Regions from separate parts of the Lelliottia jeotgali genome, predicted to be linked through region 3. Evidence: riboswitches for the same ligand, from Rfam matches in the RefSeq annotation. Region 3 holds a riboswitch; each other region holds the start of a gene.
The links. A riboswitch is a leader RNA that binds a small molecule or an ion and turns the genes downstream of it on or off. The one in region 3 is predicted to bind thiamine pyrophosphate.
Positions count from the first base shown of each region.

Region 1: linked by a shared signal. The riboswitch ahead of thiM (hydroxyethylthiazole kinase) and the one ahead of thiB (thiamine ABC transporter substrate binding subunit) in region 3 are both predicted to bind thiamine pyrophosphate.
Region 2: linked by a shared signal. The riboswitch ahead of thiC (phosphomethylpyrimidine synthase ThiC) and the one ahead of thiB (thiamine ABC transporter substrate binding subunit) in region 3 are both predicted to bind thiamine pyrophosphate.

Region 1 is NZ_JAENMQ010000001.1:962,384-972,303, forward strand. It holds gene JBO43_RS04580 (ABC transporter substrate-binding protein) at 1-208, opposite strand, end outside; gene JBO43_RS04585 (mandelate racemase family protein) at 318-1,472, opposite strand; gene fbaB (class I fructose-bisphosphate aldolase) at 1,941-2,993, opposite strand; gene JBO43_RS04595 (nucleoside permease) at 3,246-4,523, shown strand; gene JBO43_RS04600 (ADP-ribosylglycohydrolase family protein) at 4,520-5,524, shown strand; gene JBO43_RS04605 (PfkB family carbohydrate kinase) at 5,521-6,477, shown strand; gene JBO43_RS04610 (GntR family transcriptional regulator) at 6,451-7,197, opposite strand; gene thiD (bifunctional hydroxymethylpyrimidine kinase/phosphomethylpyrimidine kinase) at 7,247-8,047, opposite strand; gene thiM (hydroxyethylthiazole kinase) at 8,044-8,814, opposite strand; TPP riboswitch at 8,851-8,947, opposite strand; gene JBO43_RS04625 (YadA-like family protein) at 9,435-9,920, shown strand, end outside.
Region 2 is NZ_JAENMQ010000019.1:18,838-28,757, forward strand. It holds gene thiC (phosphomethylpyrimidine synthase ThiC) at 1-1,689, opposite strand, end outside; TPP riboswitch at 1,772-1,883, opposite strand; gene rsd (sigma D regulator) at 2,062-2,559, opposite strand; gene nudC (NAD(+) diphosphatase) at 2,657-3,430, shown strand; gene hemE (uroporphyrinogen decarboxylase) at 3,475-4,539, shown strand; gene nfi (deoxyribonuclease V) at 4,549-5,220, shown strand; gene JBO43_RS22445 (YjaG family protein) at 5,262-5,852, shown strand; gene hupA (nucleoid-associated protein HU-alpha) at 6,039-6,311, shown strand; gene JBO43_RS22455 (DUF1481 domain-containing protein) at 6,324-7,016, shown strand; gene purD (phosphoribosylamine--glycine ligase) at 7,107-8,399, opposite strand; gene purH (bifunctional phosphoribosylaminoimidazolecarboxamide formyltransferase/IMP cyclohydrolase) at 8,414-9,920, opposite strand, start outside.
Region 3 is NZ_JAENMQ010000002.1:136,876-146,795, forward strand. It holds gene leuC (3-isopropylmalate dehydratase large subunit) at 1-6, shown strand, start outside; gene leuD (3-isopropylmalate dehydratase small subunit) at 17-622, shown strand; gene JBO43_RS07070 (sugar efflux transporter) at 712-1,890, opposite strand; gene sgrT (glucose uptake inhibitor SgrT) at 2,011-2,163, opposite strand; gene sgrR (HTH-type transcriptional regulator SgrR) at 2,251-3,906, shown strand; TPP riboswitch at 3,943-4,043, shown strand; gene thiB (thiamine ABC transporter substrate binding subunit) at 4,075-5,058, shown strand; gene thiP (thiamine/thiamine pyrophosphate ABC transporter permease ThiP) at 5,034-6,644, shown strand; gene thiQ (thiamine ABC transporter ATP-binding protein ThiQ) at 6,628-7,329, shown strand; gene JBO43_RS07100 (DedA family protein) at 7,534-8,301, opposite strand; gene araC (arabinose operon transcriptional regulator AraC) at 8,430-9,272, opposite strand; gene araB (ribulokinase) at 9,610-9,920, shown strand, end outside.

The sequences.
Region 1 (9,920 bases), on a different contig from region 3:
GATCGAGTTCCACCAGCGAATCGTAGAGATTCACCACGATGCCGACCACTTCGTTGCCGGTCATCGCGGCCGGATCGAGCGTCAGCAGGTTGTTCATGTTCATGCCGATGATGAGCTGGTCGGGCGGCGTTTTCGCGTATGCCGCCCCGCTCCCCGTCATCAGCGAGAGCGCGAGTAAGCACGCCCTCAACAGAGGAGTTTGTTTCATGTATATATCGCCTGTAGGGTACGTTTTGCCGGATGGCGGCTTACGCCTTATCCGGCCTACGGGGCCACGTAGGCCCGATTAGCGCAGCGCCATCGGGCATTTTTATTGTTCAGTCGTGGCTGACTGTATTGGCTTCGATATATGCAAAGTTAATGTCTTCGCCAAGTCCCGGACGATTCGGCAGGCTGACCATGCCGTGTTCATCCATCGGGTCGACGAGGCTGTGGAGATAGGCAGCCGGTTGGTCGTAATCCAGGAACGGATGCAGCAGGCCGCGCTCATACCAGCGGCAGTTTTTAATCGCACCGATCACCGCCAGGCTTGCCGCGCCGTTGCCGTGAACTTCGCAGTCCATGCCGAAGGATTCCGCGAGGTTCGCCACTTTCAGCGTCGGTGAAATCCCGCCTACGCCGTTGGCTCCTGCGCGAAGAATGTCGCAGGCCCCGGCTTTTACCCAGTCGGCGCGACTGTGGTGTTTTCCGCCCAGGCTTTCCGGGCCAATAATTGGAATCGACAGGTTTTCCGCCAGCCATGCGTAGGAGGCCATACTCTCCTCTTCCATCGGCTCTTCGAACCACGCGAAGTTGAGTTTTTCCAGCTCTTTGCCGATGTACAGCGCTTCAGTGCGGCTGTACCAGTGGTATCCGTCAATCATCAGATCGATATCCGGTCCGACCGCTTCACGCACGGCGGCGCAGGCTTTGACGTCCATTTTCGGGTTCGGTGCAAACGAGACGGGCGGCATCCAGGTGTGCAGTTTGATGGCTTTGTATCCGCGCGCCACCAGGGTTTCGGCAAAGCTCGCGTACTCGTCCGGCGTCGACAGACCGCCCGGGAGATCGTCCCCGCACATGGTGCTGCCGTAAGCCGGAACTTTATCGCGATAACCGCCGAGCAGTTTCCACACCGGCATATTCAGTTTGCGGCCAATGAGATCCCACAGCGCCTGCTCAATGAATCCGAGGGCGCGCTCGGTGAGCTGATGTGCGCTCCCGCGCTGCCAGTGCGCCAGTTCCTGCCAGATTTTTTCGCGGTTGAACGCATCCTGGCCGACCAGCACTTTGCGAAAGAAGGTATTGACTACAAAAGGGCGCACCACTTCCGGCGGCGCAAAAGCATACCCTTTAGTGCCATCGTCCGCCGTAATACTCAGCATTGCCATTTTGGCCATGCTTTCCGGGCCTGGGTGCGAATGCCCGGCGCTGTCGGAGACCCGTCGCGTCGGATGCTGGAAGACGGTGACGTTTACAGATTCTATTTTCATTATCAGTCCTTAAAACAACAGAGGTTCAGAGCGACGTCGTAATTTGAAAAGCCGTTTCGAAAGTAACTTTAAGCGCAAAATTCATCCGCTGCCTTAGACAAATTCCGCTAAGCATCGGTCATTTATTGGGCATATGCACGGGGAGGAGTGACACTTTTCACAAAAGACAGGGGAAGTGTGAAGTTGATCGGGATGGGTGTTTGAATGAAATGAAAAAGGGTTTCGGTTTTACGTGCGGTGCGGTCTGGTCCCCTCACCCCGGCCCTCTCCCAAAGGGAGAGGGAGAAAAGAAAGTCTCCTCTCCCACAGAAGGTGGAGAAGTCATAGTCTCCTCTCCCACAGAAAGTGGAGAAGACATAGTCCCCTCTCCCACAGGAAGTGGAGAAGTCATAGTCTCCTCTCCCACAGGAAGTGGAGAAGTCATAGTTCCCTCTCCCCGTGGGAGAGGGTTAGGGTGAGGGCAACAGGCTACGCGATACTCACCTTCGTATCCAAATACACATCCTGCACCGCGTTAATCAGCTTAACGCCGTCGGCCATCGATTTTTTAAACGCTTTACGACCGAGAATGAGCCCCATGCCGCCCGCGCGTTTATTGATAACCGCCGTGCGTACCGCGTCGGTCAGATCCGTTTCGCCGCCTGCCGCGCCGCCGGAGTTAATCAGCCCTGCACGCCCCATGTAGCAGTTGGCGAGCTGGTAGCGCACCAGATCGATCGGGTTATCGCTGGTCAGCTTGCTGTAAACGCGGTCGTCGGTGTAACCGAAGTTCACCGCCTTGTAGCCGCCGTTATTCTCAGCCATTTTCTGCTTCACGATATCCGCGCCGATGGTCGCCGCCAGATGGTTCGCCTGGCCGGTCAGATCCGCAGACACGTGGTAATCCACGCCATCTTTCTTAAACGCGTTGTTACGCAGATAGGCCCACAGCACCGTGATCATCCCCAACTCGTGCGCGCGTTCGAACGCCGCTGAAATCTCCTCAATCTGACGACGGGACTGCTCGGAGCCGAAGTAAATCGTCGCCCCGACCGCCACGGCGCCCATGTTGAACGCCTGCTCAACGCTGGCGTATAGCGTCTGATCGTACTCGGTCGGGTAGCTCAGGGTTTCGTTGTGGTTCAGCTTGACGAGGAACGGAATACGGTGCGCGTAGCGGCGCGACACGGAGGCCAGCACGCCGTAGGTGGACGCCACGCAGTTACAGCCAGCTTCGATCGCCAGCTCCACGATATTCTTCGGATCGAAATAGAGCGGGTTAGCGGCAAACGAGGCCCCCGCAGAGTGCTCGACGCCCTGGTCAACGGGCAGAATGGACAGATAGCCCGTCCCGGCGAGGCGTCCGGTGTTGTACAGGGTCTGCATGTTTCGCAGAACCGCAGGCGGGCGATTGTTATCGATCATCACCCGATCAACATAGTCGTGGCCCGGCAGGTAGAGCTGATCGGCTGGAATAGTCATACAACGATGCTGTAATAGGCTGTCGGCGTCTTTGCCAAGCAGCTGCGCAATATCAGTCATAGCGATGCTCCCGTAAGTTCCGACATCATGTCGGAGCGTGATATCCATACCCACAAATTTGTGAGCAGACTAAGCCTGGACCCGACTTAACCTAATTTCCAGCATTCGCAACTTTTTTCAGCACAATCTGCTGGCTCGTTTCGTGTACAACAAAACTGTTACATTGATCAAACATTCGCCCCAAAGGTATTTAAAAGGTATTATTGAGTGGTATGTTAAAGGCGTACCCTCTCTGACATGCAGGATTAAACAATGAAAACGAAAGTCCAACTGTCATTCATGATGTTTGTTGAATGGTTTATCTGGGGCGCGTGGTTTGTGCCGCTGTGGCTGTGGCTGAGTAAAAGCGGCTTTACCGCCGGGGAAATTGGCTGGTCTTATGCTTGTACGGCCATCGCGGCGATCCTCTCGCCGATCCTCGTCGGCTCGCTGACGGACCGCTTCTTTGCCGCGCAAAAAGTGCTGGCGGTGCTGATGTTTGCCGGGGCGATTTTGATGTACTTCGCCGCCCAGCAGACCGAATTCAGCGCCTTCTTCCCGTTGCTGCTGCTCTACTCTCTGACCTACATGCCGACCATCGCGCTGACCAACAGCATTGCCTTTGCTAACGTCGACGACGTCGAGGCCGATTTCCCGCGCATCCGCGTGATGGGGACGATTGGCTGGATTGCCTCCGGTCTGGCCTGCGGATTCCTGCCGGAAATGCTCGGCTTTAACGACATTTCGGACACCAATATTCCTCTGCTGATGACGGCAGCCAGCTCCGCGCTGCTGGGCGTATTTGCCCTGACACTGCCGAATACGCCACCGAAGAGTACCGGCAAGCTGGACATCAAAGTGATGCTGGGGCTGGACGCGCTGATTTTGCTGCGCGATAAAAACTTCCTCGTGTTCTTCTTCTGCTCGTTCCTGTTTGCGATGCCGCTGGCGTTCTATTACATCTTCGCCACGGGCTATCTCACCGAAGTGGGGATGAAAAACGCCACCGGCTGGATGACGCTCGGTCAGTTCTCTGAAATCTTCTTTATGCTGGCGCTGCCGTTCTTCACCAAGCGCTTTGGTATCAAAAAGGTCTTGCTGCTGGGCCTGATCACCGCCGCCATCCGCTACGGCTTCTTCGTCTTCGGCGGCGCGGACCAGTACTTCACTTACGCCCTGCTGTTCCTCGGCATTTTGCTCCACGGCGTGAGTTACGACTTCTACTACGTCACTGCCTATATCTATGTGGACAAAAAAGCGCCGGTGCATATGCGCACCGCAGCACAAGGGCTGATTACACTGTGCTGTCAGGGCTTTGGCAGCCTGCTGGGCTACCGCCTGGGCGGCGTGATGATGGAAAAAATGTTTGCTTATAAAGAGCCTGTGAACGGGTTGACCTTCAACTGGGCCGGAATGTGGGCGTTTGGTGGCATCATGATTGCCGTCATCGCCGTGCTGTTTATGCTGTTTTTCCGCGAATCGGACAAAGAGATCACCGCAATCGAGGTGGTCGATGGCGATACCGCGCTGACACGAGGGGAAGTTAAATGAAAGCAGAACGTATTCTCGGTGCCCTGTACGGGCAGACGTTGGGGGATGCGATGGGCATGCCGTCGGAACTGTGGCCCAGAAGCCGCGTGAAAGCCCACTTTGGCTGGATCGACCGCTTTTTACCCGGTCCGGCAGAGAATAATGCCGCCTGTTATTTTGGCCGCGCGGAGTTTACGGATGATACGTCGATGGCCCTGAGCCTGGCGGATGCGATTATCGAATGCGACGGACAGATCAACCCAGACGCCATCGGCAGACATATCCTGCTGTGGGCGGAAGAGTTTGATGCCTTTAACAAGAACGTACTCGGCCCGACGTCGAAAATTGCGCTGAATGCCATTCGCGCGGGCAAGCCGGTGAGCGAGCTGGAAAACAATGGTGTCACCAACGGGGCGGCAATGCGTGCTTCACCGCTGGGCTGTCTGCTCCCGGCGACCCGCCTTGAGCATTTCGTCGAGCAGGTGGCGCTGGCGTCCAGCCCGACGCACAAATCGGATCTGGCCATTGCCGGGGCGGTGGTGATCGCCTGGGCCATCTCCCGCGCCATCGACGGCGAAAGCTGGCAAAACATTGTCGATGCCCTGCCCGGCATCGCGCGTTATGCCCAGGAGGCCAAAACCACTACGTTTAGCGCGTCTCTGGCCGCACGTCTGGAACTGGCGCTCAAAACCGTTCGCGAGGCTAACGGCATTGATTCCGCCAGCGAGCAGATTTATCAGCTAATCGGCGCGGGCACCAGCACCATCGAATCCGTTCCGGCGGCGATTGCAATGGTCGAACTGGCCGGCACCGACCCAAACCGCTGCGCGATTTTGTGCGCGAATCTCGGCGGCGATACGGACACCATCGGCGCGATGGCCACCGCCATTTGCGGCGCGCTGCACGGCGTTCAGGCAATTGATCCGGCGCTGAAAGCCGAGCTGGACGCAGTGAATCAGCTTGATTTCAACTACTACTGCGACCATCTGCTGAACTATCGGGAACAAAGAGAGGGCGCATGACAACCGGACTTTCTCACAGTCTTGAAACATTAACGGCACAGCGCCCGGTTACGGTGCTGGGCGCGGCGGTTATTGATGTGATCGCCGACGCCTACGCCCTGCCCTGGCGCGGGTGTGACATCGAATTAAAACAGCAGGGCGTGAACATCGGCGGCTGTGCGCTGAATATCGCCATCGCGCTTAAACGCCTCGGCATTGAAGCGCAAAACGCGCTGCCGGTCGGGCACGGCGTGTGGGCCGATATTATTCGCAACGCAATGGCGAAACAGGATCTGCACAGCGCAGTGGAAGCCGACAGTGGCGATAACGGCTGGTGTCTGGCGCTGGTAGAGCCTGACGGCGAACGCACCTTTATGTCCTTCAGCGGTGTGGAAAACCAGTGGCAGCAGAGCTGGCTGGATGCGCTGGTGATTCCGGCAAAAAGCCTGGTGTATCTTTCAGGCTATCAGCTGGCCTCGCCGTGTGGTGAACTACTGACGCGCTGGCTGGAAGAACTGAACGACGTCACCGCGTTTATCGATTTCGGTCCGCGGATCGCGGATATCCCTGATGTGCTGATGGCGCGAATTATGGCCTGCAAACCGGTTGTGTCGCTCAATCGTCAGGAAGCGCAGATCGCCGCTGAGCGCCTTGGCGTAGCAGTGGAATCATTGGGCGAAGCGTGGCAAGACCGCTACGGCTGCCCGTTGATTGTGCGTCACGATAAAGACGGCGCCTGGTATTACGACGGCGAAAACACAGGATATGTTCCGGCCTTTACCGCGACGGTGGTGGATACCATTGGTGCGGGAGACAGTCACGCAGGCGGAACCCTGGCCGGGCTGGCGGCAGGCTGGACATTGCCGGAGGCGATCACGCTGGGAAATGCAGTCGCGGCGTGGGTGGTGAGCCATCGCGGTGGCGATTGTGCGCCGACGCGCGAGGAACTACTCCTCGCACACAAAGACGTATAAGTCGCTGCGACAGTAACTAATACTGTACTCAATCGGCCGGTGTTGCTGGTCAAGCGCAACTTGCTTGATCACCAGCACCGGTATTTTTTCGTCCATTTTGATGTGTAACTGGAATTCGCTGTCCGGCATCCGGGCGCTAACGCGGGAGCGCGTGCGCTGCGGGAAGATATTCTGACTGCGGAAATAGTCATACAGGGAAATACCGATGGCGTCGGGATCGTGGATAAGCCCAACCGGCACCCACGACTCTTCAATCGACACGGCATCGTCGTCCACGTAGCGAATGCGCTTGAGCATAAACACCTCGCTTTGCGGCGCGATGGCAAGCTCCGCCGCCACCTCGTCCGGACACTTAACGATCCGCTTATTCACCCACAGGGTATTGGGCTTTTTACCGCGCAAAACCACCTGCTGGGAAAATCCTCGCGCTTCCTTGAGCGAATATTCAAAGATGTTATTGATTTGGGTGCCGTAGCCACGAGAACGCGTCACCACGCCCTCTTCTTCCAGCGCCTGCATCGCCTTGCGCACCGTAATGCGTGACACCCCGGTCAACTGGCTCAGATCGCGCTCGCCCGGCAAAATATTGCCATGCTCCAGTATTCCGCTGCGCACGGCGTTTTTGACCGTCTCAGCAAACCTGAGGTACAGCGGGGTGTTATCCCCCGCCGCGATCCGTTCATTCAGTTGAGCAATTAACCGGGTATGCGCTTGTTCCATCTCTGTTTTCCTGGCCGAAAATCTCTAGCCAGTATACTCGCTCAACCCGTTACCACCATGCATGAAAATGGTGAACCGGGCCAATACCGTGACCGACCTCCAGACTATCGGCTTTAGCGAGCGCCAGCGAAAGCCAGACTTTGGCCTCTTGCACCGTATCGGCCCAGTTTTCATGGCGTGGACGCAGTGCCGCCAGCGCAGCCGAGAGCGTACAGCCCGTACCGTGGGTGTTTTTAGTCATCACGCGCGGGGCGGTGAATCGCTGTGCACCGTCGCGGGTAAAGAGCCAGTCTGGGCTTTCGGCATCCTCCAGATGACCGCCCTTCATCAGTACCGCGTCGCAGCCGAGCGCCAGTAATGCGCGGCCCTGCTCTTTCATTTCATGCTCGGTGCGGGCATGTGGCGCATCCAGTAGCGCCGCCGCTTCTGGTAGATTCGGCGTAATCAGCGACACCTGCGGCAATAGCTTTTTGCGCAGGGTTTCAACGGCAGATGCCGAGAGCAGCGGATCGCCGCTTTTGGCCAGCATTACCGTATCGAGTACCACGTTTTGCACCTGATACCGCGCCAGACGTTCGGCGACGGCTTCGACGATATCCGTCTCAGCCAGCATACCGATTTTGGTGGTATCTATGCGCACATCGCTGAACACGGAATCCAGCTGTGCCGCGACAAAATCCGGCTCAATGCGATACACCGACTGCACACCGCGCGTGTTTTGTGCCACCAGCGCGGTAATGACCGAGCAGCCGTAGGCCCCGAGCGCCGAGAACGTTTTGAGATCGGCCTGAATGCCCGCCCCGCCGCTCGGATCGGTGCCTGCAATGGTGAGTGCGTTGATACGTTTCATGCCTGCGCCTCCAGGTTCCAGAGTGCGTCGATAAAGGCGCTGGTAAAACTGCCCGGCCCGGTGCTTTGCGAAAGCGCGACGCTTCCCGCGCGTTTCATCCATCCGCATGCGGCGGCAACATTATCCAGCCTGTCGCCCGGCAGCGAACAGCTTGCCGCGACCACCGCCGACAGGGCGCAGCCGGTGCCGACCACGCGGGTCATCATGGGATCGCCGCCAACGATAGTTTTGGTTCGCTGGCCGTCGGTGACGTAATCCACTTCTCCTGTGACCGCGACAATCGCGTTGGTCTGGCGAGCCAGCGCCAGCGCTGCGGGTAACGCGCTGGCAGCAGTATCGGTGGTATCTACTCCGCGACCGCCCGCGCTCATTCCGGCGAGAGCGAGGATTTCCGACGCATTCCCACGGATGGCTGCCGGTTTGAGGGTGAGAATTTGCTGGCAAAAGCGGGTGCGAAACGCCAGTGCGCCAACGGCGACGGGATCGAGAGTCCAGGGTTTTCCGGCGGCAACCGCACTTTCGATCGCCCGACGCATGGCCTGCGCGCGTGGCGAAGTCAGCGTCCCGACATTGATCAACAGCGCATCGGCCAGCGCGGCAAACTGCTCTGCTTCTTCGGCTTCGATAACCATCGCCGGAGACGCGCCAAGCGCGAGTAAAACGTTAGCGGTAAAGGTTTGCACCACATCGTTGGTCATGCAGTGGGTGAGCGGAGAGCGCGTGCGGAAGTGATGTAAGACGTGTAAATCGAGCAGGTCAGGCTGCATGGTTTCGCTCCTGCCTTGCGTGAAGAAGCGATAACCGTGAAAGGCATCTGACTTCCCTACGCTGGCATTATCCAGATCAGGTGGTACGGGTATTTCTCAGCCTTCACAAGGAAGGGCACCCCGAGTCAAATTACATATAACTGATGTAATTCCAGAAGAGTAAAGGATGTGGCCTGCGCTGACAAGCCTTCTCAAAACGGTTTATTTATTGCCCACAATGATAAAAATAACTAAAAAAAAATAGCGCTCACATTCATTCACTTTGTATACATTTAATCTCTTTGATTATTTAGATTTAATCCTTTTTAAGCTCACAATATCAGCCCAATGCACCTTGCCCCGGCCCGATAACAAAACAATAAAAAACAATGCATTAGGTTAAATTAATGTTTACTTTCAGTGAGTTACCTATAAAACAGACTTGTGATCTGCATCAAAACTCACCTGAGTCCGTTAGGCGATAGTTCAGCTTCGTTAGCAATATCCTAACCATCAAAGAATGACATCCTCATCAACAGCAACACCCGACTCGGTTTCACGCGTCGGTATCTGGCTGCGTCAAAACTGAGGATCTTTTGCTTGTTTTTAAATTTATCGTTGAGATTTGTATTGTGAAATTAATGCTTGCTCGTAAAACCGCCATCGCTTTATTTGTATTATCTATGTCCTGCGCCGGTAGCGCATTGGCTGCACCGGTAATCTATGATCAAGCGTGGGGAGATTCCGTCGAAGCCGCGCACCAGGCTAATGTCGATCTTATTAACGATCATCAGAGCCAGATCACCCAAAATAAAGTGAATACTGACAGGGCTATTGAAGGACTCAATTCGCATATTAATAGCGTGGATAACGACCTGAATAGTACCAAAGATGCAGTGCTGGTGGTGAATAATGATTTGCAGCAAACCAAAGCAGATTTAGATAAACAAATTAACAGCACGAAAACGACTGCTAATCAGCAAACGGCCAGCGTCGACAAAGATTTACAGCACACCAAAACAGACTTGAACAGTAAAATTCATCATGTTCAGACGACTGCCACCCAGCAGTCGGCCAGCGTTGAACAAGATCTTCAGCAAACTAAAACCGACGTGAATAAGCAAATG
Region 2 (9,920 bases), on a different contig from region 3:
GCGCGCGGTGAACGGGTCGAGGGCCAGATTGAACTGGTCTTCCCAGCGGAATTCGAAGCGTGCTTTGGACATCGCGTTATCGCGGATCTGCGCGCCAGGGTGACCTTTGGCTAAATCGGCAGCATGGGCGGCGATTTTGTAGGTAATCAACCCCTGCTTCACGTCCTCTTTGTTCGGCAGGCCGAGGTGTTCTTTCGGGGTAACGTAGCAGAGCATCGCGCAGCCAAACCAGCCGATCATCGCCGCGCCGATACCGGAAGTGAAGTGGTCGTAACCCGGCGCAATATCGGTGGTCAGCGGCCCCAGGGTATAGAATGGTGCTTCGTGACAATGCTCCAGCTCTTCGGTCATGTTGCGACGGATCATTTGCATCGGCACGTGGCCCGGGCCTTCGATCATCACCTGTACGTCATATTCCCAGGCGATTTTGGTCAGCTCGCCCAGAGTGTGTAGCTCGGCAAACTGGGCTTCATCGTTGGCGTCGCGAATGGAACCCGGACGCAGGCCGTCGCCCAGCGACAGAGAGACATCGTACGCGGCGCAGATTTCGCAAATCTCACGGAAGTGTTCGTAGAGAAAGTTTTCCTGATGATGCGACAGGCACCATTTCGCCATAATCGAGCCGCCGCGCGACACAATCCCGGTCAGACGTTTAGCGGTCATCGGCACGTAACGCAGCAATACCCCGGCGTGGATGGTGAAGTAATCCACCCCCTGTTCCGCCTGTTCCAGAAGGGTGTCGCGGAAGGCTTCCCAGGTAAGATCTTCAGCGATCCCGTTGACTTTCTCCAGCGCCTGGTAGATCGGAACAGTGCCGATCGGCACCGGGCTGTTACGCAAGATCCACTCGCGAGTTTCGTGAATGTAGCGCCCGGTGGAGAGATCCATCACCGTGTCCGCGCCCCAGCGGGTGGACCACACCAGTTTTTCGACCTCTTCTTCGATGGAAGAGGTGACCGCGGAGTTACCGATGTTGGCGTTCACTTTCACCAGGAAGTTGCGGCCGATAATCATCGGCTCCGATTCCGGGTGGTTAATGTTGGCGGGGATAATCGCCCGTCCGGCGGCGACTTCGTCGCGCACAAATTCCGGGGTGATGTTCTCCGGCAGGCGAGCGCCAAAGCCTTCGCCAGGATGCTGGTGGCGTAGCACTTCGCTGCGGATGCGCTCGCGGCCCATGTTTTCGCGAATCGCTATGAACTCCATCTCCGGCGTCACGATACCTGAGCGGGCGTAGTGTAACTGAGTCACGCATTTGCCTGCTTTGGCACGTTTCGGCGTCAACAGACCGGTAAAGCGCAGCTCGTCCAGGCCATCGTCGGCCAGACGTTCTTTGGTGTATGCGGAGCTGCGGTCAGTCAGAGATTCGCTGTCCTGGCGCGCTTCGATCCACGGCTGGCGCAGTTTTGCCAGACCCTGCTGCACGTTGATGGCCACATCCGTATCGCCGTAAGGACCAGAGGTGTCGTAGACCGGCACCGCTTCGTTGTCTTCGAACTGGGGATTCTCTTTGCTGCCGCCGATGAGTGTCGGGCTGAGCTGGATTTCACGCATCGGCACGCGGATGTCGGCCTGCGAACCGGTGATGTAAATACGTTTGGAATTCGGGAAAGCGGTGCCTTCCAGGGTGTCGATGAAGTGTTGGGCTTGTGCGCGCTGTTCGCGGCGGGTCAGTTTAGTGGCAGACATAGCTCATTCCAAAAAAGTAAGGAGTGGCTTGTCAGACGACGGATGAAGCAAGAGATATGATCACCCTGATGGGTGATAAAACAGCTTTTTGACTCTTGTTCCCTTCGCAGGTATTAGCCTGATCAGGTTCCGCGGATCCCGAATTAACGGTCTCAGCCCGTACATTTCTGTACTGGGCACTCCGACAAGAAATTTACACTTTATCCTTCAAGCTGCCTCTTTGTTGGCTGCCTTCGCTCACCCAGGTTACTTACTGATGTAAGCTCCCTGGGATTCGCTCAGTTGCCGCCGCGATGCAGCAGGAATGATTTCGTGTAAAGCGCCTGCAGTGCAGACGCGGTATTTGTAAATTACTCGTTAACGCTTAAGAACTCAAGCCGGTCGCGCGATGTTGTCTTCGTTGCTGGCCTTCAGATTGCTGTCCAGCACCAGGGCGATGAGCTTGTCTTCCAGTGTAAATCGCACTTCCATCGCCTCGCCGAGATCGGAAAGAGCCTGCTGGAACTCCAGATAATTGTCCTGGTCGATGGCGTTTTCGAGCGTGGAGTCGTAATAGTCCATGATCTGCTGGGTATTGGCCTCCAGCAGCGGATAGAGTTTAGTCGCCGCTAAATACGGCGTCGTCCCTTCCATTTCGCGAATAATACGTTCATATAGATTAAAATGACCGTCGGAAAGGTAGTCGACCAGGCTTTGACAAAAATCATCCAGCGCTTTTTCATTCAACCGCATATACGATTCTTTGCCAGGCTTAATGCCAACCAGATTGTAGTAGGCAACAAGCAAATGTTTGCGCACGTGCAGCCAGCGATCGACCAGGTGATGACTTCCTCCAACGCGCTCTGTCAGGCTTTGTAGCTGGTTTAGCATGTTTGACTCCACAAGGTTAAGATGAAAAAGCTGGCCACCCAAAAATGTAAGAATATTGTTATCAACATGCCTGTGAAGCAAAGGTAGTGCAATAGATATGGATCGTATAATTGAAAAATTAGATCGCGGCTGGTGGATCGTCAGCCACGAACAAAAATTATGGTTGCCCGGCGGAGAATTACCTTACGGCGAGGCTGAAAATTTCGATCTTGCGGGGCAACAGGCGCTGAAGATCGGCGAATGGCAGGGCGATCCCGTGTGGTTGATCCAGCAGCATCGCCATCACGAGATGGGATCGGTTCGCCAGGTGCTGGATCTCGATGTCGGCCTGTTCCAGCTGGCCGGGCGCGGCGTACAGCTGGCCGAGTTTTTCCGATCGCACAAATATTGCGGCTACTGCGGGCACACCATGCACCGGAGTAAAACCGAGTGGGCGATGCTCTGCAACCACTGCCGTGAGCGCTACTATCCGCAAATCGCCCCGTGCATTATCGTCGCCATTCGTCGTGATGACTCCATTCTGCTGGCGCAACATACTCGCCATCGCAACGGCGTGCATACGGTGCTGGCCGGGTTTGTCGAAGTGGGCGAGACGCTTGAGCAGGCCGTGGCCCGCGAAGTGATGGAAGAGAGCAGCATCAAGGTGAAAAACCTGCGTTACGTCACCTCCCAGCCGTGGCCGTTCCCCATGTCTCTCATGACCGCGTTTATGGCGGATTATGACAGCGGCGAGATTGTGATCGACCAAAAAGAGCTGCTGGAAGCCAACTGGTATCGCTACGACGATTTACCGCTCCTCCCGCCGCCGGGAACCGTGGCGCGCCGACTGATAGAAGATACGGTGGCAATGTGTCGGGCCGACTATGAATGAATCACATGTTACACTGGCGGCATGACGCTTAAGGAACTGCAAAAATGACCGAACTGAAGAACGATCGTTATCTGCGTGCGCTGCTGCGCCAACCCGTTGATATCACCCCGGTGTGGATGATGCGCCAGGCGGGCCGGTATTTGCCGGAATACAAAGCCACGCGCGCCGAAGCGGGCGATTTTATGTCCCTGTGCAAAAACGCCGAGCTAGCCTGTGAAGTCACGCTGCAGCCGCTGCGCCGTTTCCCGCTCGACGCGGCGATCCTTTTTTCAGACATCCTGACCATCCCGGACGCGATGGGGCTGGGTCTCTACTTCGAAACCGGCGAAGGCCCGCGTTTTACTTCGCCAATTAAGAGCAAAGCCGACGTCGATAAGCTGCCGATCCCCGATCCTGAGCAGGAGCTGGGCTACGTGATGAACGCGGTGCGCACCATCCGCCGCGAACTGAAGGGCGAAGTGCCGCTGATTGGCTTCTCCGGCAGCCCGTGGACGCTGGCGACCTACATGGTGGAAGGCGGCAGCAGCAAAGCCTTCACGGTGATCAAAAAGATGATGTACGCCGAGCCGCTGGCACTGCATGCCCTGCTCGACAAACTGGCGAAGAGCGTCACCCTGTACCTGAACGCTCAGATCAAAGCGGGCGCGCAGTCGGTGATGATTTTCGATACCTGGGGCGGCGTGCTGACCGGTCGTGATTATCAGCAGTTCTCCCTGTACTACATGCATAAAATTGTCGATGGCCTGCTGCGTGAAAACGAAGGCCGTCGTGTGCCGGTGACGCTGTTCACCAAAGGCGGCGGGCAGTGGCTCGAAGCGCTGGCCGCGACCGGGTGTGATGCGCTGGGTCTCGACTGGACGACGGACATCGGCGATGCGCGTCGTCGCGTGGGTGACAAAGTGGCGCTGCAGGGCAATATGGACCCGTCCATGCTCTACGCGCAGCCTGCGCGTATTGAAGAAGAAGTGGCGACCATTCTGGCCGGATTCGGCAAGGGTGAAGGCCACGTCTTTAATCTCGGCCACGGCATCCACCAGGACGTTCCGCCAGAGCACGCGGGCGCGTTTGTGGAGGCAGTACACCGACTTTCTGCGCCTTATCACCAGTAGGGAGTGAGTATGGATCTCGCGTCGTTACGCGCCCAGCAAATCGAACTGGCCTCGTCGGTTTCCCGCGAGGATCGTTTTGACAAAGATCCTCCGGCGTTGATCGCCGGAGCCGATGTTGGATTTGAGCAGGGCGGGGAAGTGACGCGAGCCGCGATGGTGCTCTTAACCTGGCCTGCGCTGGAGCTGGTGGAGTACAAAGTGGCGCGTATCGCCACCACCATGCCTTACATTCCGGGCTTTCTCTCCTTTCGTGAATATCCCGCGCTGCTGGCAGCGTGGGAACAACTCTCGCAAAAACCCGATCTGCTGTTTGTCGACGGTCATGGGATTTCCCATCCGCGCCGCCTCGGTGTGGCCAGCCATTTTGGTCTGCTGGTGGATGTGCCGACGATCGGCGTGGCGAAAAAACGCCTGTGCGGCAAATTTGAGCCGCTCTCCGCCGAACCCGGCGCCCTGGCACCGCTGATGGATAAGGGCGAGCAGCTGGCGTGGGTCTGGCGCAGCAAAGCGCGTTGTAATCCGCTGTTTGTCGCGACGGGGCATCGTGTGAGCACCGACAGCGCGCTGGCATGGGTGCAGCGCTGTATGAAAGGCTACCGTCTACCGGAGCCGACGCGCTGGGCTGATGCAGTCGCTTCGGCGCGTCCGGCATTTGTTCGTTGGCAGGAAATTCAGCGTTGATTCAGGTAAACTGCGGCTAATTTCCGATTCGAGACATCATCATGTTACAAAACCCGATTCATCTGCGCCTTGAGAAGCTGGAAAGCTGGCAGCACGTCACCTTTATGGCCTGCCTGTGCGAGCGCATGTACCCCAACTATGCCACCTTCTGCAAGCAGACTGGATTTGGTGAAGGCCAGATTTATCGCCGTATTCTCGACCTGATTTGGGAAACGCTGACGGTCAAAGATGCCAAAGTGAATTTCGATTCTCAGCTCGAAAAGCTGGAAGAGGCGATCCCTGCTGCTGATGACTACGATCTGTATGGCGTCTATCCGGCAATCGACGCCTGCGTGGCGCTGAGCGAACTGCTTCACTCCCGTCTGAGCGGTGAAACTCTCGAGCACGCTATTGAAGTCAGTAAAGCTTCAATTACTACCGTGGCGATGCTGGAAATGACCCAGGAAGGTCGCGAAATGACCGATGAAGAGCTGCGTGCGAACCCGGCCGTTGAGCAGGAATGGGACATTCAGTGGGAAATATTCCGACTTTTGGCCGACTGCGAAGAACGCGATATTGAACTGATAAAAGGCCTGCGCGCGGACTTACGCGAGGCTGGCGAGAGTAATATTGGTATAATTTTTAACCAATGAGACAATAAAACGTGATTTAACGCCTGTTTTGTCGCACCTCGACTCTTCCCTTCTGCCCCCCGTCTGGTCTACATTTGGGGGGCGAAAAAAAGTGGCTATCGGTGCGTGTATGCAGGAGAGTGCTTTTTTGGCATTTTCGTCGCACTCGATGCTTAGCAAGCGATAAACACATTGAAAGGATAACTTATGAACAAGACTCAACTGATTGATGTAATTGCGGACAAGGCTGATCTGTCCAAGGTGCAGGCTAAAGCTGCTCTGGAATCCACCCTGGCTGCTATTACTGAGTCTCTGAAAGAAGGCGATGCTGTACAACTGGTTGGTTTCGGTACCTTCAAAGTGAACCACCGCGCTGAGCGTACTGGCCGCAACCCGCAGACCGGTAAAGAAATCAAAATCGCCGCTGCAAACGTGCCGGCATTTGTTTCTGGCAAAGCACTGAAAGACGCTGTTAAGTAAGACGGCGTGGCAGTGAACAGTTTTAACAAGGGGGCGGTTTCGCCCCTTTTGTTTTTCTGGCGTCGTTCGCTTGCGCTGGCAGGAGTCCTGCTGCTCTCTGCCTGTAGTCATGACTCCACCCTGCCACCCTTTACTGCCAGCGGATATGCTGACGATCAAGGCGCGGTGCGGGTCTGGCGTAAAGATTCCGGTGACGACGTTCACCTGCTCTCCGCATTCAGTCCGTGGCACAACGGCAACACGTCAACCGCCGAGTACCGCTGGCAAGGTGACACTCTGTCGCTGATTGAACTCAATATCTACAGTAAAACCCCCGAACATGTCCGAGTGCGTTTTGATGACCACGGCGAGCTGAGCTTTATGCAGCGCGAGATCAACGGCCAAAAACAGCAGCTCTCCAGCGATCAAATCGCCCTGTACCGTTATCGCGCCACTCAGGTACGACAGACCAGCGATGCACTGCGCCAGGGGCGTGTGGTGTTGCGTCAGGGGCGCTGGCATTCCGATGGCACTGTGACCACCTGCGAAGGGCAAACCGTGAAGCCTGATCTCGAAGCCTGGGCGACAGAACATATCGAACGCCGTCAGCGTCACTCATCGATGGAAGTGAGTATTGCCTGGCTTGAAGCGCCGGAAGGGTCGCAGCTGCTGCTGGTGGCGAACGAAGATTTCTGCACGTGGCAGCCGACGGAAAAGAATTTCTGATTTTGTGGGGAGATGCCGGATGGCGCTGACGCTCATCCGGCTTACGAACGATCCCCTCTTCCTGTGGAAGAGGGGAAGTAAACGACGTTCTTACTCGCCTTGCTCACGGGCAATGGCCCGATAGCCAATATCACTGCGGCTAAAGCTGCCGTCCCAGTGGATATCCTTCATCAGCGCGTAAGCGCGTTTCTGTGCTTCGGCAACGGTGTGACCCAGCGCGGTGGCGCACAGGACGCGGCCCCCGTTAGTTAACACGCGATCGTCGTCAGCCAGTTTGGTGCCTGCATGGAACACCTTCCCGCCGTCGACCTCTTCCAGCGGTAAACCGTGGATCTCATCGCCATTGTTATAGTTGCCCGGATAACCACCGGCAGCGATCACCACGCCCAGAGACGCGCGTTCATCCCACTCGGAGTTTTTCTCGTCCAGTTTGCCTTCGCAGGCGGCCAGGCACAGTTCGACCAGGTCGGATTTCATGCGCAGCATGATCGGCTGAGTTTCCGGGTCGCCGAAGCGGCAGTTGAACTCGATGACCTTCGGGTTGCCCTGCTTATCGATCATCAGCCCCGCATACAGGAAGCCGGTGTAGGTGTTGCCTTCTGCCGCCATGCCTTTCACGGTAGGCCAGATGATGCGATCCATCGTGCGCTGGTGGACTTCGTCAGTCACCACTGGCGCAGGGGAGTAAGCGCCCATTCCACCCGTGTTTGGACCGGTATCGCCATCGCCCACACGTTTGTGATCCTGGCTGGTGGCCATCGGCAGAACGTGCTCGCCATCGACCATCACGATAAAGCTCGCCTCTTCGCCGTCGAGGAACTCTTCGATGACGATGCGATGTCCCGCGTCGCCAAAGGCGTTACCTGCCAGCATATCCTGAACAGCGGCTTCCGCCTCTTCGAGCGTCATCGCGACGATAACCCCTTTACCGGCAGCCAGACCGTCAGCCTTGATAACAATCGGTGCGCCTTTCTCACGCAGATATGCCAGGGCTGGTTCTACTTCGGTGAAGTTCTGATATTCGCCGGTCGGGATTTTGTGGCGCGCGAGGAAATCTTTGGTGAAGGCTTTAGAGCCTTCGAGTTGCGCCGCACCCTCCGTTGGGCCGAAGATTTTCAGACCAGCGGCGCGGAAGGCATCCACCACGCCAATCACCAGCGGTGCTTCCGGGCCGACGATGGTCAGATCGATTTTCTCGTTCTGGGCAAAGCTCAGCAGCGCCGGAATATCGGTCACGCCGATAGCGACGTTTTGCAGGGCCGGTTCCAGTGCGGTACCGGCATTGCCCGGCGCTACAAAAACGGATTTCACCAGCGGTGACTGTGCTGCTTTCCACGCCAGGGCGTGTTCGCGCCCGCCGTTACCAATGACTAATACTTTCATTATCTGCTCCGGGATTAGTGGCGGAAGTGACGCATGTCGGTGAAGATCATCGCGATACCGTGTTCGTCGGCTGCGGCAATCACTTCGTCATCGCGGATTGAACCGCCTGGCTGGATAACACAGGTCACACCCACTGCCGCCGCGGCATCAATACCATCGCGGAACGGGAAGAAGGCGTCGGACGCCATTGCGGAGCCTTTCACTTCCAGCCCTTCATCGCCCGCTTTAATCCCGGCGATTTTCGCGGAGTAGACGCGGCTCATCTGGCCCGCACCAATGCCGATGGTCATGTTCTCTTTGGAATAAACAATGGCATTGGATTTGACGAATTTCGCCACTTTCCAGCAGAACAGCGCATCACGCAGCTCCTGCTCGGTCGGCTGGCGTTTGCTGACCACGCGCAGATCGCTTGCGGTCACCATGCCCAGATCGCGATCCTGAACCAGCAAGCCACCGTTGACACGTTTGAAATCGAGACCCGAAACGCGCTCAGCCCACTGGCCACAAACCAGCACACGGACGTTCTGCTTGGCGGCGGTTACCTTCAGGGCTTCTTCCGTAGCGGAAGGGGCAATAATCACTTCGACAAACTGGCGGGAGATAATCGCCTGTGCCGTTTCAGCATCCAGTTCACGGTTGAAAGCAATAATGCCGCCAAAAGCAGAGGTCGGGTCAGTCTTATATGCGCGATCGTATGCGTCCAGAATAGAGGTGCTAACCGCAACGCCACATGGGTTCGCGTGTTTGACGATTACGCAGGCTGGCTCGCTGAACTCTTTCACACATTCCAGCGCCGCGTCGGTATCGGCAATGTTGTTATAGGAAAGCGCTTTGCCCTGAACCTGTTGCGCGGTGGCAACGGAAGCTTCTTTAATCTCTTCTTCTATATAGAAGGCGGCGTTCTGATGGCTGTTCTCACCGTAACGCATATCCTGCTTCTTAATGAAGTTCAGATTCAGGGTGCGCGGGAAGCGGCCAGAAGGCTCTTTGCTCTCGCCGTGGTAGGCGGGAACAAGGCTGCCGAAGTAGTTGGCGATCATGCTGTCGTACGCGGCGGTGTGTTCGAAAGCTTTAATGGCGAGGTCGAAACGGGTTTCCAGCAGGAGAGAGCCGTCGTTGGCGTCCATCTCTTTAATAATGGTGTCGTAGTCGCTGCTCTTTACTACGATAGCCACATCTTTATGGTTCTTCGCGGCGGAGCGCACCATGGTTGGGCCGCCGATGTCGATGTTCTCGACCGCATCTTCAAGAGAGCAGTTTTCGCGAGCAACAGTTTGAGCAAACGGATACAGGTTAACGACAACCATATCGATTGGCGCGATCTCGTGTTGTTCCATAATACCGTCATCCTGACCGCGACGGCCCAGTATGCCGCCGTGAACTTTGGGATGCAGGGTTTTTACGCGTCCATCCATCATTTCCGGGAAACCGGTGTAATCGGACACTTCGGTCACAGGCAAACCTTTGTCTGCTAACAGGCGAGCGGTGCCGCCAGTGGACAGCAGCTCTACGCCGCGTGCA
Region 3 (9,920 bases):
AAATAAGGAGACAATCATGGCAGAGAAATTTACCCAACATACGGGCCGGGTTGTCCCGCTGGATGCGGCGAACGTGGATACGGACGCCATTATTCCGAAGCAGTTTTTGCAGAAAGTCACTCGCACCGGATTTGGTGCCCACCTGTTCAATGACTGGCGTTTTCTCGACGATGAAGGTCAGAAGCCGAATCCTGAGTTCGTCCTGAACTTCCCGGAATTTAAAGGCGCATCGATTCTGTTAGCGCGCGAAAACTTCGGCTGTGGTTCTTCCCGTGAACACGCGCCGTGGGCACTGACCGACTACGGTTTTAAAGTGGTGATCGCCCCGAGCTTTGCCGACATCTTCTACGGCAACAGCTTCAACAATCAGCTGCTGCCGGTGACCCTGAGCGATGAGCAGGTCGATGAGCTGTTCGCGCTGGTGAAAGCCAATCCGGGCATTTCGTTTGAAGTGGATCTGGAAGCGCAGGTGGTGAAAGCAGGTGAAAAAACCTACAGCTTTAAAATCGATGATTTCCGCCGCCATTGCATGATCAACGGTCTGGACAGCATCGGTTTGACCCTTCAACACGAAGAGTCGATTGCGACCTACGAAAACAAACAACCGGCGTTTATGCGTTAACGAAAAAGGCCCGCGAAAGCGGGCCATTTTGTTTGGTTTGTAGCTTTGTAGCTTTGTAGGCCGGATAAGCGCAGCGCCATCCGGCAAACTTATACATCTCGGACACGAAGCGTCAGCCCCAGCGTCACCAACGATATTCCCGCAATCACCCAGTACACCGCAAAGTGACCGTAGCTCTGCGCCAGCGCCCCCTGAATCACCCCCGCCAGAATCACGCCGGTCGAAATACTGTTAGTGAAAAGTGTGGTGGCTGAACCCGCACGTCCGGGCATCAGATCCTGGAACCAGAGCATACCAATCCCGGCGACAATCCCGATAAAAATCGCATTAAACAACTGCAACGCCAGCAGCGCCTCGCGGGAATGGAACAGAATTAACCCAAGATAAAACAGCACGCCAGCCGCCACCGCGATCACCATCATCCGGCGCTTGCCAAAGCGTTTCACGTAATAGCCCGCGAGGATCATCGCTGGGATCTCCAGCCCGGCGGCGGTGCCCATCAAAATCCCGGCGAGTTTATCCGGTAGCCCCAGATCGCTACTGATCCACAGTGGCATATCGATGATGTACATAGTGTTGCAGGTCCACATCAGCGTCGAAGCGATAAACAGCATACGGACGTTTTTGTTACTCCAGCCGCTCACCTGGGTGACGGGCGTATCTGCAGCCTGTTCGACCCTGGCGACGGACGGCAATACGCACGCGATGAGCACCAGGCTGATGGCAAAAATCCCCGCCGCGATCGAGAACATCATCGTAAAGCCGTAATTCAGCGCCAGCATAAAGGCCAGCGGCGGGCCAATGACCCACGCCAGCGAAAGCTGGGCACGCATCACCGAGCTGAACATCACCACTTCTCGCGCCGAGTTATCCGCATACTCACGCGCCAGCGCAAAGAGCTGCGGCATGGCGGTATTGGCGAGCGACGCCAGCAGCACACCGCAGGTGAGCAGCGTCAGATAGTGGCGGTTGAAAGCGAACAGCAGCGCGTTGCCGATGGCCATCGCGCAGCAAAAGAGGATTAGTTTGCGGCGATCGCCCTTGCTGTCAGAGCGTTTCGCCAGCGCAAGGCTAACCAAAATCCCGGCGATGGCGTTGACCGTATAAAACAGGCCCACCCAAAAAGGCTGTGCGCCCACCTCGCGACTCAGGAACAGGCTCAGGGTCGGCGCTTGCAGCGCACCCGCGACGCCCATCATAAAGGCCACCAGCATAAAAGCGGCATACACACCGTTAAGGCGGCGGCCCATCGTCATCAACCAGAGCATGCGCAGTTCCTTGTCAAAGAGGAGCGAAATCAGGAGGCAGTGTAAACGAAAAAAGCCAGCAAAAACATTTTGCTGGCGGGTGATAAGCACCAATACTCAGTCACACATGATCGAGGCAAGTCAGCGGGAAGAGGTCGGATTCGTAACATCCCACTGCATCAGATCTTCGAGCATTTTCAGGCGCTGTTCTGCACACTGGCGGGCCAGCCAGGACACTCCTTTTGTCGCTGAAAAGTACTGCTGATAAAACTGACGTGCGGTAGACCTCTTCATATTCACCTCCTCACTTCATCGAAATCAATTATTGGCTTATTATGAGGAATAATAAATTGCTGATTTTTTGTCAGGAGTTCCCCTTTTATGCCGTCTGGTCGTCTGCAACAACAATTCATCCGCCTCTGGCAATGCTGCGAAGGCCAGCCGAAAGAGACCACGTTGAGCGAACTGGCAGAACTGCTGAACTGCTCGCGCCGCCATATGCGAACGCTGCTCAACACCATGCAGCAGCAGGGATGGCTCAGCTGGGAGGCGGAGGCCGGACGCGGAAAGCGCTCGCGCTTAACCTTCCTTTATACCGGGCTGGCACTCCAGCAACAGCGCGCCGAAGACCTGCTGGAGCAGGACCGCATCGATCAGCTGGTGCAACTGGTGGGCGACAAAGCCGCCGTGCGCCAGATGCTGGTCTCTCATCTGGGCCGCAGCTTCCGCCAGGGCAAGCACATCCTGCGCGTGCTTTACTATCGTCCGATGAAAAACCTGCTGCCCGGCAGCGCCTTACGTCGTTCCGAAACGCACATGGCGAGACAAATATTTAGCGGCCTGACGCGTATAAATGAGGAAAATGGGGAACTGGAAGCCGATATCGCCCATCACTGGCAGCAATTATCCCCGTTACACTGGCGCTTTTTTTTACGCCCCGGTATTCATTTTCATCATGGCCGCGAGCTGGAGATGGACGACGTTATTGCCTCCCTGCAACGCGCCCGCGAGCTGCCGCTCTACTCCCACATTACGCACATTCACTCCCCTACCGCCTGGACGCTGGATATTGAGCTTTCCGAGCCAGACCAGTGGTTGCCGTGGCTGATGGGCCATATTCCGTCGATGATTTTGCCGCACGAGTGGGGTTCGATGGCGAATTTCGCCAGTCAGCCGGTAGGAACCGGCCCTTACGCGGTGACGCGCAATAATAACAATCAGCTGAAAATTCGTGCCTTCGATGACTATTTTGGCTATCGCGCATTGATTGATGAAGTGAATGTCTGGGTGCTGCCGGAGATCAGCGAAGAGTTCAGCCCCGGCCTGACGCTGGAAGGCCCGACCGACGGCGAAAAAGCGGTCGAAAGCCGTCTTGAAGAGGGCTGCTACTATCTATTGTTCGATGCTCGCACCCACCGGGGCGCGAGCCCCGAAGTGCGCCAGTGGGTCAGCCAAATCCTCGCACCTGCCAATCTGATTTATCAGGCGGAAGATCAGCACCAGACCTACTGGTTCCCGGCCTACGGGCTGCTGCCCCGCTGGCACCACGCCCGTCCAGGGCGGTGCGAAAAGCCTGCCGGGCTGGAATCCATTACCCTGACCTATTATCGCGAACACGTTGAGCACCGGTTTATCGCCCGCATCATGAGCAAGCTGCTGGCCGCAGAAGGGGTGGTGCTAGACATTCAGGAAGTGGAATACGACGAATGGCATCGCGGCGAAGCGGTGAGCGATATCTGGCTCAACAGCGCGAACTTCACCCTGCCGCTCGATTTCTCGTTATTCTCGCATCTGTATGAAACGCCGCTGATCCAGCACTGCATCGCCCGCAACTGGCAGCAGGACGCCGCCCAGTGGCGAGCGGGCGATATGAATCTGGCGGTCTGGTGTCAGCAACTGCTGGCCCAGCAGGCGATGGTGCCGCTGATCCACCACTGGCTAATGATTCAGGGACAGCGCAGTATGCGCGGCCTGCGCATGAACACCCTCGGCTGGTTTGACTTTAAATCAGCCTGGTTTGCGCCGCCGGAACCATAACACTTTCGTAATATTCACCAAATCATTACAATACCGCCGTTCTCAACGGGGTGCTGCATCAACGATGTGCGCTGAGATAATACCCGTCGAACCTGATCCGGATAACGCCGGCGAAGGGATTTGAGGCTGTCGCTCAAAATCCTTTGCCACTCAACTTTGAGGTGCAAAGTGTTAAAAAAAGTTCTCCCCCTGCTGGCGCTGTTCGCGCTGCCTGCTTTTGCCAAACCCGTTTTGACGGTCTACACCTACGACTCCTTTGCCGCCGACTGGGGCCCTGGCCCGGTGGTCAAAAAAGCCTTTGAAGCCGACTGCAACTGCGAGCTGAAATTCGTGGCGCTGGAAGATGGCGTCTCCCTGCTGAACCGTCTGCGGATGGAAGGCAAAAACAGCAAAGCCGACGTGGTGCTGGGTCTCGACAACAATCTGTTGGAAGCGGCCTCGCAAACTAATCTGTTCGTCAAAAGTGGGATCGCCACCGATGCGGTGAGCGTTCCAGGCGGCTGGAAAAACGACACCTTCGTGCCCTTCGATTACGGCTACTTCGCCTTCGTCTATGACAAAAACAAGCTCAAGAACCCGCCGAAAAGCCTGAAAGAACTGGTTGAGAGCGACCAGAAATGGCGCGTAATTTATCAGGACCCGCGCACCAGCACGCCAGGCCTGGGCTTGCTGCTGTGGATGCAAAAAGTGTACGGCGATAAAGCGCCGGAAGCCTGGCAAAAACTGGCGGCCAAAACCGTCACCGTCACCAAAGGCTGGAGTGAGGCCTACGGCCTGTTCCTGAAAGGTGAAAGCGATTTGGTTCTGAGCTACACCACCTCTCCGGCCTATCACATCATCGAAGAGAAAAAAGACAACTACGCCGCCGCAAACTTTGCCGAAGGCCATTATCTGCAGGTGGAAGTCGCCGCGCGTACCGCCGCCAGCAAACAGCCAGAACTGGCAGAAAAATTCCTGAAATTTATGGTCTCACCTGCGTTCCAGAATGCGATCCCGACCGGCAACTGGATGTATCCGGTGACCGACGTGACGCTGCCCGCAGGCTTTGATCAGCTGAGCAAACCGCAAACCACGCTGGAATTTACTCCACAGCAGGTTTCCACTCAGCGCGCCGCCTGGATCAGTGAATGGCAACGCGCCGTCAGCCGTTAATCCCCGGCTGGCTGATCCCTGGGCTGACCGCTGCCACGCTGATGGTGGTGGTCAGTCTCGGGGCATTTCTTGCCCTGTGGCTGAACGCACCGGAAAGCGATATTGCCGCGCTGTGGCACGATAGCTATCTCTGGCACGTGGTGCGCTTCTCCTTCTGGCAGGCGTTTCTCTCGGCATTGCTTTCTGTCGTCCCGGCGATTTTTTTGGCGCGAGCACTGTACCGCCGCCGCTTCCCCGGCAGGCAAGCCCTGCTGCGCCTGTGCGCAATGACCTTAATTCTGCCCGTGCTGGTCGCCGTGTTTGGCATTTTGAGCGTATACGGACGACAGGGGTGGATCGCCACGCTGTTGAATGCGCTTGGCATCGAATGGAGTTTCTCCCCTTACGGCCTGCAGGGCATTTTACTCGCTCACGTATTCTTTAATATGCCGATGGCGACGCGATTGTTCCTGCAAGCGCTGGAAAATATTCCCGGCGAACAGCGCCAGTTGGCGGCGCAGCTCGGGATGCGCGGTTTCGCCTTCTTCCGCTTTGTCGAGTGGCCGTGGCTGCGTCGACAGATCCCGCCCGTCGCGGCACTGATTTTTATGCTCTGCTTCGCCAGCTTTGCCACCGTGCTGTCGCTTGGTGGCGGGCCGCAGGCGACCACTATTGAACTGGCGATCTATCAGGCGCTGAGCTTTGACTACGATCCGGGCCGCGCGGCAGTGCTGGCGATGATCCAGATGTTCTGCTGTCTGGGGCTGGTGCTGCTGAGCCAGCGCCTGAGCAAGGCGATTGCCGTCGGCAGTCATCAGGTGAACGGCTGGCGCGACCCGCAGGACAGCCTGCGCAGCCGTCTGAGCGATCTCGTGCTGATCGCCCTCGCGCTCTTATTACTCCTCCCGCCGCTGCTGGCAGTGGTGGTAGACGGTCTGAATCTGAATCTGTTATCCGTGCTACAACAGCCGGTGCTGTGGCAGGCGCTGTGGACGTCACTGCGCATCGCTCTCGGGGCCGGGTTGCTGTGCGTTGTGCTGACTATGATGCTGCTGTGGAGCAGTCGCGAACTGTACGCCCGCCAGTCCCGCATCTTCGGACAGGCACTTGAGCTGAGTGGAATGCTGATTCTGGCGATGCCAGGCATTGTGCTGGCGACCGGATTCTTTTTACTGTTCAACAGTACCCTCGGATTACCTGACCATGCCGACGGGATCGTTATCTTCACCAACGCGCTGATGGCTATCCCCTACGCGCTGAAAGTGCTGGAAAATCCGATGCGCGATCTGAGCGCCCGCTACACGCTGCTGTGTCAGTCACTGGATATGCGCGGCTGGCAGCGGTTGAAGGTTGTGGAACTCCGCGCACTGAAGCGCCCACTGGCACAGGCGCTGGCGTTTGCCAGCGTGCTGTCGATTGGCGATTTCGGCGTAGTGGCGCTGTTTGGCAACGACGATTTCCGCACCCTGCCGTTCTGGCTGTATCAGCAGATCGGCTCGTATCGCAGTCAGGATGGCGCGGTCACCGCCCTGCTCCTGCTGCTGCTGTGCTTTACCCTCTTTACCGTTATCGAAAAACTTCCGGGGCGCGATGCTAAAACTGACTGATGTAACCTGGCTTTATCAGCATCTGCCGATGCGCTTTACGCTCTCCGTCGAGCGCGGGGAGATGATTGCGATCCTCGGGCCAAGCGGTGCGGGGAAAAGCACGCTACTGAATCTGATTGCAGGTTTCTTGCCTCCGGCGCGCGGGGAGATGGTGATTGACGGGCAGAACCACACCCACACGCCGCCTTCCCAGCGCCCGGTGTCGATGCTGTTCCAGGAAAACAACCTGTTTACCCATCTGACGGTGCGCCAGAATATCGGCTTAGGGATGAATCCCGGCCTGAAGCTGACCGAGGCCCAGCGTGAGAAACTGGACGCTATCGCGCAGCAAATGGGACTGAATGAATTTCTCGACCGACTGCCGGGTGAGCTTTCCGGCGGCCAGCGTCAGCGCGTCGCGCTAGCCCGTTGTCTGGTTCGCGAACAGCCGATTTTACTCCTCGACGAACCGTTCTCCGCTCTCGACCCGGCGCTACGCCAGGAGATGCTGTTGCTGGTGAAGGAGGTGTGCCAGCAGAAGAACCTCACCATGCTGATGGTGTCGCACAGCGTAGAAGACGCCGCGCGGATCGCGGCGCGCTCCGTGGTGATCGCCGACGGACGCATTGCGTGGGACGGGGAAACGCAAGAGCTGGTAAGTGGGAAGGCGAGTGCCTCAGCGTTGTTGGGAATCGTGCCGCAGTAAAAACGCCGGATGGCGGCTACGCCTTATCCGGCCTACGGTTCGAGCCCTTGTAGGCACGGTAAACGAAGCGCCACCGGGCAATATCAGACCGCACCATGTTTAGTCATTCGAGCCCTTGTAGGCCCGATAAGCGTAGCGCCATCGGGCAATATCAGGCCGCACCGCCGTTCGGGCCGATGTAGGCCTGCGCCACCGGGCGATAAACTACCGGCTCACCACCTTCAACAAAATCTCGCCATACACCGGCATCAATGGATGACGAATCAACGCCACCAGCGCTATCACGGCAATTCCCAGTGTTAAGGGCGCGAGCATCATCAGGCGGCCACGCGGCAGATAGTGGGTCAGACGATCGGTCCCCGCTTTCGCACTGCGCCACAATCTCCAGCACAACCACACCGCCACCCACAGTAATAGCGCGGTGGCGAGCAACAGCCATTTAAAATGACCGCTTTGCGCATCGGCAGGAATATCAATCGCCGCACCGGCAAGAATACCCGGCAGGAAGTAGAGCGGCGGCCACAGGATACAGCCGATGATGTTCGGCAGAAGAAACTTTGCGACGGGCAGGTCCAGCATCCCGGCAACCATCGGCACAATCGGCCGCGTTGGCCCAATAAACCGTCCGATCAGGATCGTAAACATGCTGTGCTGATGCAGGGCATGTTCGGTTTTATCGAGCAGCGCTTTGTTCTTTTTCATGAACGACCAGCGATGCAGCGGCTTTTTAAAGCGCCAGCCTAACCAGAAAGAGATCCAGTCACCCAGCAAACAGCCGATAATACCGGCCATCCACGCCTGCCAGAAGTTAACCTCGCCGCTGCCGATCAGCGCTCCGAGGCCCGCCATCATTACCGTACCGGGTAAAATCAGCCCGACCAGCGCCAGCGATTCAAGGAAAGCCACTAGCGCGACGGCAAGCAGCGAGTAGGCGACGGACTGCGTAATAAAATGTTCCAGCAATGCCTGCATAACGATTCCGGTCAGATAACGAAGCACGGATTCTGCGAAGTGCATCCTGCCGCGTCAAGACAACAATTGTCTGAATAGTTTACCGGGTGCCGCCAGACTTCACCTGTTTGTTTAGTTTTATTTACGTTTTATTCACACCCGGCGCGGAATTCGCTCGGGCTGGCGCCGGTGCATTTCTTAAAGACGCGCGAAAAATAGAGCTGATCTTCAAAGCCAACGTTACGCCCGACGGTGGCGATCGGCATCCGCGTGGTGCTGAGCAGCAGTTTGGCCTGGCTGATGCGTTGATCCTCGCGCCAGCTCAGGACGCTCACGCCGAGCTGCTGGCGGAACAGGTGCGACAGGCGCGACGGCGACAAACAGACGTGCTGCGCCACGCCCGCAATATCAAACTGGCTGTCCGACAGATGATCGCTAATGTACTGACAGGCATCGCGCACGCGGTTATCCAACGGCGGATTGAGCGATTCGTTAATCGCCTCCATGCGGCGCAACAGCAGCTGTTCCAGCAGATTTATCGCCAGCAGTTCGGCATAGCGCCCGCCCGCCTGGGCCTCGATAATCTGCGCAAACAGCTCGCGGAACTGCGCCTGGTGCGCCTCGTCGGGGCGATAAAAACCGGTATGGGCAAAAATCGCTGGCCACGCAAGCCACTCCTGCCAATAGGCGCGCGGGCGGAAATAGACCCACTGGTGATACCACTCTTTCGCATCGGGATGGCGGCCATAGTGGTGAATCTCCCCCGGGGGAAACAGCAAAATATCGCCAGGGCGACAGATAAACTGCCGATCGTTATTTTCAATCACCCCTTCGCCGCGCACGGTAATATTCAGAATGTAGCCTTTCATACCCAGCGGGCGATCGACAAAAAAGTCGAGGTAGCCGTCGGCTTCGATGGGGGTCAAACCCGCCACCAGATGGGCGTTGAAGGAGTAACCCGGCAACAGGGGATCGTTTTGTATTTCAGCCATAAACAGGTGACTCCCGACGGTGATAAAGGAAACAAATTGTCCATATCGATAAAAACTGCCTTAAAACGAGTCGTTAAAAGATCCCAATCGTATGTCCGCTCTTTTAACTCCGCTTTTCCTCAGCCTTTACCCCAGATTTATCCGCGACATCGTGCACATCAGCAGTAACAAAAGTGTCTATAACTGCGGCAGAAATGTCCACATTGAATATTTGCACGGCGTCACACTTTCCACCTCAACAGCAATTTAATCCATAAGATTAGCGAATCCTGCCTGACGATTTTCGCCCCCAATCTCTAATGTTGATCCATACCCGTTTTTTGATGGAGCAACATAAATGGCAATTGCGATTGGCCTCGATTTTGGCAGTGACTCGGTACGCGCCCTGGCGGTGGAGTGTGGTACGGGCCAAGAAATAGCGACCAGCGTTGAGTGGTATCCGCGCTGGCAAGAGGGGCGTTACTGCGATGCGCCAAATAATCTGTTCCGCCATCATCCGCGCGATTACATCGAATCGATGGAAGCGGCGATCAAAACCGTCCTCGCCGAACTGAGCGAATCGCAACGTGCGGAGATCGTCGGGATTGGCGTCGACAGCACCGGCTCTACACCTGCTCCGGTAGATGCCGAAGGCCGGGTGCTAGCGCT